DNA from 3 places in the Halomonas sp. DP8Y7-1 genome. Region 3 is predicted to be linked to each of the others. Evidence: predicted binding sites of a transcription regulator. Region 3 holds the regulator's gene; each other region holds the start of a gene.

Region 1 (3,275 bases), on a different contig from region 3:
GCGTGTGTGGTCAATTCCGCGGCGATCGTGCGGGATTGCTTCAGTGGCCGCGAAGCCGCCAAGGTGATGTCGACCATGGCCATGATTCTGATGCTGGCGCCTCTGGTAGCGCCCATGGTCGGCAGTCTGCTGTTGTATGTGGCGGACTGGTGGCTGATCTTTGTCTTCCTGGCCGTCTATGCCGCCTTCCTGATGTGGCTGTTGGGTGCCTTTCTGCCAGAGACTCGCCCAGTGGACGCGCCGGTGGCATCGCCACGGCAGGTGCTGCGCAACTATCTCAGTGTGCTGATCGATCGTCGGGCCATGGGCTACATCCTTGCTGTCGCGGCATCCTTTGCGGGAATCTTCGCCTTTGTGACGTCGTCGCCCTTCCTGTACATGGAACACTATGGGCTGTCGCCGGCAGCCTACCCCTTTGTGTTTGGAGCGAATGTCGTGATCATGGCGCTGTCGAATCGCGTCAATATCCGGCTGCTGCGCAGGCGCACCCCACAGCAGAATCTACGGCTGGGCCTGGCGATTCAGCTGGTCGCGGCCTGCGGCTTGATGGCCTTGGTCGCCACCGGACTGGACTCGATCTACACGGTCGTGCCGCTGGTGATGACCTTTCTTGGGGTGGTCGGCCTTATTTCTCCCAACGCCATCTCCTCGCTGCTGGAGCGTTTCAGTCATATGAGTGCCACGGCCACGGCGCTGCTGGGCAGCATCCAGTTCAGCAGCGCCGCACTGTCCGGTGCCTTGGTCACGGCCTTTGAAATCGACTCGGCCTGGCCGATGGTCATCGCCATGGTCACGGTCGCCGTGATCGGGAATGTGGGGCTGCGTGTGCTGGCGGGGCGCCCCCCCAAGCTCGATGAGGTGGTGTCGTGATCGAGGCAGCATGGAGCTGCCTGCTGCAGTGGTGGGCGCTCAGTGAATTGACCCTTGGGACCTGGCTGTGGGTCGGTGGGGTGCTGGCACTCGGGTGCTTCGTACAGCGCACCACCGGGTTTGGCATGGCGGTGGTCGGGGCGCCACTGATACTGCTGAAGGCTCCCGCCATGGTGCCGGTGGTGCTGGTGGTCTACGGTTTTCTGGTGTCGTGCCTGGTGGTCAGGCGCTATCGTCGCGAAGTGGCGATGGGTGACATCTCCATGGCGCTGGTCGGCAAGGTGCCGGGCACCTTGCTGGGGGTGTGGTTGCTGTTGATCGCCCCCATGGCAACCCTTGAAGTCATGATCGCCGCCATCGTGCTGTTCGCCGTGCTGGTCACCCTGTTCAAGCTACGCCTGCCGGTCAACCGCAGCTCGCTGTTCGGTGCGGGATTTCTCTCGGGAATCTTTGGCGCCGTCGCGGCGATCGGAGGTCCTCCCATCGTCCTTTTGATGCATGGCATGCCGATGGATCGGTTGAGGGGCAACTTGGCGGCCTTCTTCCTGATATCGTCGCTGATGACGCTGGCAAGCCTTGCCGCCGTGGGCAAGGTGCCGCTGTGGTTGCTGGCGGTCAGCCTGAGCTTTCTGCCGATGGTGTTGGTGGGCCATGGGCTGGGGGCCGCGCTGGCGCCACGACTGCCGAGACGGCTGTTGCAAGGGGCATCCTTGACCCTATGCGCTGCGGCGGCGATTGGACTGCTGTTGAGCTGATCCCCTCTGATCGCGCCGGCGACAACGCCGCCCGCTGCCGCAAGGCGACGGGCGGCGTTTTTTTAGGGGAGGGGGGAGGAAGTGTGGCGACCGGTGTCTCGGGAGCCGAGACGGAATGTCAGCCGTTGGGACACGCCTGTCAGGTATTGCGTGGTAGGGCATATTGCGTTTCGAGGTGGGCTGTCATGAAGCTGTCATTTTTCTGCGGCATTGTGTGCATCGCGAAGGTTGACCATCTCATCATCAGGAGACTTCTCCATGAATCGCATCCTCAAGACCACCGCTATCGCTGCTGCCGTCATGGGCGTGGTGGGTGTCGCTCAGGCACGTGACCAGGTCCGCATCGTGGGCTCCAGCACTGTCTACCCGTTCGCCAGCTACGTGGCAGAAGAGTTCGGCGCGACTACCGACTTCCCGACGCCGGTCATCGAATCCACCGGTTCCGGTGGTGGTCTGAAGCTGTTCTGCTCCGGCGTGGGTGACGATACCCCGGATATCACCAACGCCTCGCGTCGCATGAAGACCTCCGAGTTCGAGACCTGTGAAGCCAACGGTGTGACCGACATCACCGAAGCCTTCATCGGCTATGACGGCATCGCCTTCGCCCAGTCCGCCCAGAATGACGCCATGGACGTGACTCGTGAGCAGATGTTCATGGCCCTGGCCGCCAAGGTGCCGGTTGACGGTGAGCTGGTCGACAACCCCTATACCAAGTGGAGCGAGATCGACCCGTCCCTGCCGGATCGCGAGATCGCCGTCTACGGTCCGCCCACCACCTCCGGTACTCGCGATGCCTTCGCTGAGCTGGTAATGGAAGCGGTCTCCGAGGAAATGGACGCCTACGGTGGTGAGGGCTACACCGACATCCGTGCTGATGGCGCCTTCATCGACGCCGGCGAGAACGACAACCTGATCGTTCAGCGCCTGGCCGAGAACACAGCGGCCTTCGGCATCTTCGGCTACTCCTTCCTGGAAGAGAACGCCGACACCCTGATCGGCTCCAACATCGACGGTGTCGCGCCGACCCCCGATGCCATCGGCAGCGGTGAGTACCCGGTGTCGCGCTCGCTGTTCTTCTACATCAAGAACCAGCACGCCGACGACGTGCCGGCGATGTACGAATACGCCAACACCTTCATGAGCGAGCAGATGATTGGTGATATCGGCTACCTCAAGGGTATTGGCTTGATTCCTGCCCCTGAGGCGGATCGTGCAGAGGCTCGCAGCGCCGTCGAGAGCCAGACTAGCCTCGAGCTGGCCGACCTGAAGTAAGGGACCCGGGTCCCGATCACGCCGGCCGGCATCCTCGATAGGGTGTCGGCCGGTACACGTTCCAGCGAGTATGCGCTCGTTTTGGCACATAACTCCGAGAGACACCCATGCAGACCAATCAACTCCTGGCGATGTTCAGCGGCTCGCTGCTTCTGCTCGGTCTGATCGCCTACTTCCTGGCCCGCGGCAAGGCGGCCAGGGTCCGAGCCTCAGGCACCTCCATGTACGCCCAGCCCGATCAGTACGGCTGGTTCACCGTCATGTCCACGGCGGGTCCGGCTCTGGCGGTAGGCGCTGTCGGTAGCTTTGTGATGCTGCTCGTGGGCGCCGAGATTCCGCCGCTGCTGTTGCTGGCAGGTAGTCTGGTCGTTGCCTGCG
Region 2 (3,275 bases), on a different contig from region 3:
AGCGTCGCCGAGCGGCTGGCGCGGTTGCGCGTTCACCTGGCGCTGTTGGCGGGCCAACCTATCGGCCAGCATGACGAACCCCTGCGCCTGGCCATCCAGGTAGACCGTCTCAACGACAGTCTTGGCCAGATGCCCGCACGGGAGGAAGAACTGTTGTCGGTACTGTGTGGGTTGCTGGCCACCGGGCCGGTATCCCGCCAGCTGTGGGACAAGGAGGTTCAGGAGTTGGACGCGCTGCTTGATGGGCTGCGCCAGCTGCCGCCGCCGTGATAGCGCTGCGGTAAGTTCGTGGAGACAAGGCGACGTCGCAGCCCCCCCTCCAGCGCCCAACAACAGGAAAGCGAGGCTTGCGCCTCGCTTTTCTCTTGTTGCCGCTCTGTCATTGGCGTTCGCGGGTTGTCGTCGACGACATGGCCGACCGCCCAAATGACGTCGGAGCCTGCCAGGCTCCGACACGAGAGGGTTCAGCCCATGAACTGGCCACCATTGATGTCGATGTTGGCACCCGTGATAAAGCCGTTGTCCTTGCTGGCGAGGAAGCTGACCAGGCGCCCGATCTCTTCCGGCGTGCCGTAGCGCTTCATCGGGATCGTCTCGCGAATCGCCTCACGCACCTTCTCCGGAATCTTCATGATCATGTCGGTGGCGATATAGCCAGGAGAGACGGTGTTGACGGTAATCCCCTTGGTGGCGGTTTCCTGGGCCAGCGCCATGGTCAGACCGTGCATACCCGCCTTGGCGGCGGAGTAGTTGACCTGTCCAAACTGCCCCTTGCGCCCATTGATGGACGAAATATTGATGATGCGGCCGTAATTCTGCTCGAGCATGCTCTCGATGACGCTACGGCAGGTGTTGAAGACGCTATTCAGATTGGTGTCGATGACCAGGTTCCACTGATCGGGCGACATCTTCTTCATGGTGCCGTCCTTGGTGATGCCAGCGCAGTTCACCAGCACCGCGATCGGACCATACTGCTCCTCGATCTTCTTTACACCGTTCTGGCACGCCTCGAAATCGGTCAGATCAATACCGGCAACATCGATATTGTCGTAACCATCAGACTTCTGAGCCTCCAACCAGGACTTGGCCTTCTCGGGGTTGTTGTAACCGGCCAGCACCTGATAACCGGCATCCGCCAGTTCGCGACAGATGGCACTTCCAATACCACCTGTGCCACCGGTGACCCATGCGACGGGCTTTTGCTGAGTCATTGACGACCTCCCTGATTGTCTATGCTTCCGCCGTTTGCCGACGGACCTTGTTGTAACAAGCACGTTGTAGCAAGCACGTTGGGACGGATCGGCGGGAGACGATCCTCATCACAGTGTGTCGAGGCATCGCGCGTGGCCTCCTGCCACGTTGCGCCCACCTGCCACCAACCTGACACCTGACGACAGCCCTGTCACGGATGACGCGCAACACGTCGTGAACGTCACACGCCTCGGGGCAAGCCGACGGTCATCTTCAGGCTAGCGTCCGCCACTGACATTTCCATGACAGCCCCCCCAGTATGGACCACTGCGCTCAACCGGTACGAGCCATCTCACGCGAATTCGCACAGGGTTGACGTGGGCCAAAAAATCCGTATACTTCGTCCTCGTTGATGCGGGGTGGAGCAGTCTGGTAGCTCGTCGGGCTCATAACCCGAAGGTCATCGGTTCAAATCCGGTCCCCGCTACCAAACATCATGAAACGGGGCAATCTCTTGAGATTGCCCCGTTTTCTTGTGCGCCACTGCTATCTCGACGCCTTGCTGATCGGACCCCGGGCCGGCACAGCCCCATCCTTCGACACGCACGTTCACTCGGCTGCGAGTGTTATGCCGCCCCACGCGAAACATGGGCCTATTTAGCAGAAGACTAAGTCCCATTTGACCTCCATCTTTAGTCGCATAGCGCTCATCAACGGCCTTGCGACAGGCCTTGAAGTCGGCGACCAGCGACCGCATCTCTTAGCTCTATCCACTTATCAGACAAGGTTGCGTCCCCATGCCAATCGTCGACCCGCGCACCGGCGAGCCGTTGAGCACCGAACCCGCCCAGCACAGCGCTGGCCAAGCAGAGGCCGCTACCCAAGGGCCGGCCGACAGCGATCTGATCTTCGACGTTGATCGCAGCAATATTCAGCAGGTGCTGGAACTGTCCATGCGCGTGCCGATCCTCCTCGACTGCTGGGCCCCCTGGTGCGAACCCTGCAAGAACCTGATGCCGGTGCTGGAAAAGCTGACGCGCGAGTATCGCGGCACCTTTCTGTTGGCCAAGCTCAACATCGACGACAACCAGGACATCGCAGGCCAGCTGGGCGTGCGCTCGGTACCCGACGTCAAGTTGATCAGCCAGGGCGGCCTGGTCGACCACTTCCAGGGTGCGCTGCCTGAAAAGGACATCCGCGAGTGGCTCGCACGCTACTTTCCGGCTCCTGAAGATGCCCCCGCAAGTCCCGAGGAACAGGCAGAGCAGGCCCTGGCGTCCGGCGATACCGCGACGGCGCGCGGCATCTACCAGGAGCTGAGCGAGCAATATCCTGACCACGTGGCCTATCGTATCCAGCTGGCCAAGGTTCTGGTCGCAGAGGGCAGCAATGACGAGGCACGCCAGCTGCTCGACGCCCTAGCGCCAGAGGATCGCGACGGCCCCGAAGCCCGAGGCGTTCGTGCCAGCATCGAGTTCAGCGAGGAAGCCCCCGATGCGGCCACACTCGCGTCTCTGGAAGGGCGCGATGACAGTGAAGCCCATTACCAGAGGGCCCTGCGCCAGGTCGCCGACGGTGACTATGAGAACGGCTTGGAAGGACTGCTCACGGTCATGAAGCGTGATCGTGGATACGGCGATGACCTGGCTCGCAAGACCCTGCTACGGGTGTTTGACGCCCTGGGGGCAGACCATCCGCTGACCGTCAGCTACCGGCGCAAGCTGTTCGCCCTGCTGTACTGAAGGCTGAATACCACCCCCCTCACCCGGCAGCGTCTGCCAGCAACCACCAGCAGGGCCCTTGATGGGCCCTGCTGGCATTTAGCGGGTGCACGGCTGCCGACATGGTCAGCCAGCGGGTGCACGGCTGCCGACATGGTCAGCCAGCGAGCACACGATCCATCCGCGCCAAGGCTTCACCCAGCTGGGCGGCGGTGGTACCAAAGTTGAGCCTGACAAAGCCCGGCCAGCCAAAGTCGGCCCCGTCAGACAACGCCACGCCAGCGCGTTCGAGCAGCACCTTGGCGGGTGACTCCTGGCCCGACAGCGCCGACTTCCGCAGGTCCAGCCACGCCAGATAGGTAG
Region 3 (3,275 bases):
CTGGCTTCCCGCGACTCACTGACGGAGAGACTGATGGCGGCCGCTGGCGAGGGACGCTTTCACGTGCGTCTGCTCGACCAGTACCTGGGGCAGCCATGGCCGGACGAGGCCGAGGCATTGGGACTGGCGGCCGGCCAGCAGGCCTGGCTGCGCGAGGTCGCGCTGTGCGTCGACGAGGTCCCTTGGGTGGTGGCACGCTCAGTGGCACCACGGGTGAGCGATCAACAGGCGCCCTTTGCCGGCCTTGGCGAAAACTCGCTGGGCAGTTGGCTGTTTCAGCAGCCGGATCTTCGCCGCAGCCCGATCGAGATCAGCCGGATATCTCGTCCTATCCACGGATACCGCGGTATCTGGCAACGGCGCTCTCTGTTTTGCCACGGGGGCTGGGTGATGCTGGTGCAAGAGAGCTTTCTGCCCGCCATGGCCGAGGCGCTGTCACTCGACCCGTCTCCAGGCTAGACAGCGACCGCGCTGTACTGGTCACGCCCGTCTCCCCGCGCTAGGCTTGGTCCGTCATGTCGACAAGCGCTGACCAGACCTGGCAGTAAATGGTCGCTCCCGGCGACACCCATGGATGAACTGTCTCGTCTTGTTTCGACGCTCAACGCCACACCAGCGGATGCGGACACGACTGAAGCGTGCCCGCCACGATGCCTGTGACAGCGACTTTCCACTAGCCCTCGAGAGACCACGATGGACCGCTCCCTGCTGCGTCCCCCCGGACGCCTCGCCCGAATTCCCGACTTCCTGGCGCTGATGCGTCTGGATCGCCCCATCGGCACTTGGCTGCTGATGTGGCCAACACTGTGGGCGCTGTGGGTAGCGGCGGACGGCATTCCCGCCCGCGACACCCTGCTGATCTTTGTCGCTGGCGTCTACCTGATGCGAGCAGCAGGCTGTGTCGTCAACGACTATGCGGACCGCCATTTCGACGGTCACGTCAAACGTACCAAACACCGCCCTCTGGCGACTGGGCGTATCAGCGAGCAGGAAGCCAAGATCCTGTTCGTCGGTCTGCTGACAGCGGCCTTCGTGCTGGTATGGCTGACCAACGGCTTTACCGTATGGCTGTCGCTGATCGGCGCCGTGCTGGCCGCCAGCTATCCCTTCATGAAGCGCTACACCCACTTTCCCCAGGTGGTGCTGGGGGCGGCCTTTTCCTGGGCGATTCCCATGGCATTCGGTGCCGTGCTGGGCGAGGTACCCACGGTCGGCTGGATCCTGTTCACCGCCAATGTACTGTGGACGGTGGCCTATGACACCGAATACGCCATGGTGGACCGTGACGATGATCTCAAGATCGGCATCAAGTCGACCGCAGTGCTGTTTGGTCGCTGGGACACTCGCATCATCGCGCTGCTGCAGCTGGCAACGCTGGGCCTGCTGGCCTGGGCGGGCGCTCTACTGAATATCGGCGGTTTCTATTGGCTGGGATGGCTGGCCATGGCGGCTACCTTTATCCACCAACAGAAACTCATCAAGGAGCGTGATCGCGATCGCTGCTTCCAGGCCTTTCTCAACAATCACTGGTCGGGCCTGCTGCTGTTTGCCGGCCTGGCGCTGAGTCTCTATCCCGACCTGGGATGACCCTGTCGAGCTGACGAGGGCTCGACAGGTCGGCCAATGTCATCTAAATGTCACATTGACGTGGTGTCATCTGTCACCGTTGATAGGAAGACCCTGAACAAGAGGCCCGGGATGACAGCCAAGACCGTATTGATCGTCGACGACGAAGCGCCCATCCGCGAAATGATCGCGGTGGCTCTGGAAATGGCCGACTACCGGGTCCTCGAGGCCGACAATGCCCAGGCGGCTCACGCGATTATCGTGGACGATCAGCCAGACCTGCTGCTGCTGGACTGGATGATGCCCGGAACCAGTGGCATCGAGCTGGCACGCCGCCTCAAGCGGGAAGAAACCACCGCCGAGCTGCCGATCATCCTGCTCACCGCCAAGGGTGAGGAGGACAACAAGATTCAGGGGCTTGAAGCAGGTGCAGACGACTACATCACCAAGCCGTTCTCTCCCCGGGAACTGGTCGCCCGTCTAAAAGCGGTGCTGCGTCGTGCCACTCCCCGCGGCGTTGAAGACCCGGTGGAAGTCGACGGGCTCAAGCTCGATCCTGTCAGCCACCGCGTCAGCGTCGACGGCAAGTCGCTCGACATGGGGCCCACCGAATACCGCCTGCTGCAGTTTTTCATGACCCACCAGGAACGCGCCTACACCCGCGGCCAGTTGCTTGATCAGGTCTGGGGTGGCAACGTCTACGTCGAGGAACGCACCGTCGACGTGCACATTCGCCGCCTGCGAAAGGCCCTTGGCGAGCCACATCAGCAGCTGATCCAGACCGTGCGCGGCACCGGCTACCGTTTTTCGGCCAAGATGTGACGTCTTGCCTCCCTTCCACGCAGGCTTGATAGCGCCTGTACGGCTGGCGGCAGACAGGAGGACATAGGTGAACGGAGCCAGGAGCTGACGTGGGTCGACTGTGGAGACGAGAAGTCTGGCGCTTGACCCTGCTGGTCGGCATCGGCGCCCTGCTGGGCTGGCCCTTTTCCTTGACGAGTGTCGGCGTCGGAGCGGGCCTGACGCTTGGTCTCGCCTATCATCTGCGCAACCTGCACGCCATGCACGACTGGCTGACCCATCGTCCCCAGCAGGAACCTCCTACCGCCAGCGGTCTGTGGGGCGAGCTGTTTGATCGACTCTATCGCTACCAGAAGGGCCAGCGCATTACCCAACGACGCCTGCGCTCAACGCTTCAGCGTATCCAGGAGTCCTCTGAAGCGATGCGCGACAGTGTGGTCATGCTGGATCGCCATGGCGATCTCGAATGGTGGAACAGCTCTGCCGAGCGCATGCTAGGCCTGAAGCCGGCGCTGGACCGTGGTCAACATATCACCAACCTGCTGCGTGATCCGCGCTTCGTCGGCTATTTCAACGAGCGGGACTATCGTGAGCCGCTGAGCCTGCCATCGCCCATCGACGAGAACATGATCCTGCAGTTCCAGATCACCCTGTACGGTGACGATGAACGCCTGGTCATGGCGCGCGATATCACACGCCTGCATCGCCTGGAACAGATGCGCCGAGACTTTGTGGCCAACGTCTCCCATGAGCTGCGCACGCCACTGACGGTACTGACCGGCTATCTCGAGACCTACGGCGACATGGCCGACATGCTGCCCGAACGGCTCGGCAAGGGGGTGGCGCAGATGCAGAACCAGACCCGTCGGATGCAGAACCTGGTCAATGATCTGCTGCTGCTGTCGCGA

Evidence for each region. The regulator PhoB, encoded in region 3, activates phosphate uptake and scavenging genes when phosphate is short. The targets are predictions, from matches to a motif close to TGTCATANNNNTGTCANA.
Region 1: the regulator PhoB is predicted to act here: its motif matches at 1,807-1,824, upstream of KUV41_RS14685 (PstS family phosphate ABC transporter substrate-binding protein).
Region 2: the regulator PhoB is predicted to act here: its motif matches at 1,482-1,499, upstream of phbB (acetoacetyl-CoA reductase).

Annotation. Positions count from the first base shown of each region.
Region 1 covers NZ_JAHVIN010000012.1:89,058-92,332, forward strand. Annotated here, with positions in the region: gene KUV41_RS14675 (Bcr/CflA family multidrug efflux MFS transporter) at 1-870, shown strand, start outside; gene KUV41_RS14680 (sulfite exporter TauE/SafE family protein) at 867-1,625, shown strand; gene KUV41_RS14685 (PstS family phosphate ABC transporter substrate-binding protein) at 1,884-2,897, shown strand; gene pstC (phosphate ABC transporter permease subunit PstC) at 3,005-3,275, shown strand, end outside.
Region 2 covers NZ_JAHVIN010000009.1:155,763-159,037, reverse strand. Annotated here, with positions in the region: gene KUV41_RS12830 (DUF349 domain-containing protein) at 1-270, shown strand, start outside; gene phbB (acetoacetyl-CoA reductase) at 465-1,211, opposite strand; tRNA gene KUV41_RS12820 (tRNA-Met) at 1,605-1,681, shown strand; gene KUV41_RS12815 (thioredoxin family protein) at 1,989-2,933, shown strand; gene KUV41_RS12810 (MalY/PatB family protein) at 3,070-3,275, opposite strand, start outside.
Region 3 covers NZ_JAHVIN010000014.1:134,694-137,968, forward strand. Annotated here, with positions in the region: gene KUV41_RS17485 (chorismate--pyruvate lyase family protein) at 1-459, shown strand, start outside; gene ubiA (4-hydroxybenzoate octaprenyltransferase) at 694-1,587, shown strand; gene phoB (phosphate regulon transcriptional regulator PhoB) at 1,699-2,388, shown strand; gene phoR (phosphate regulon sensor histidine kinase PhoR) at 2,478-3,275, shown strand, end outside.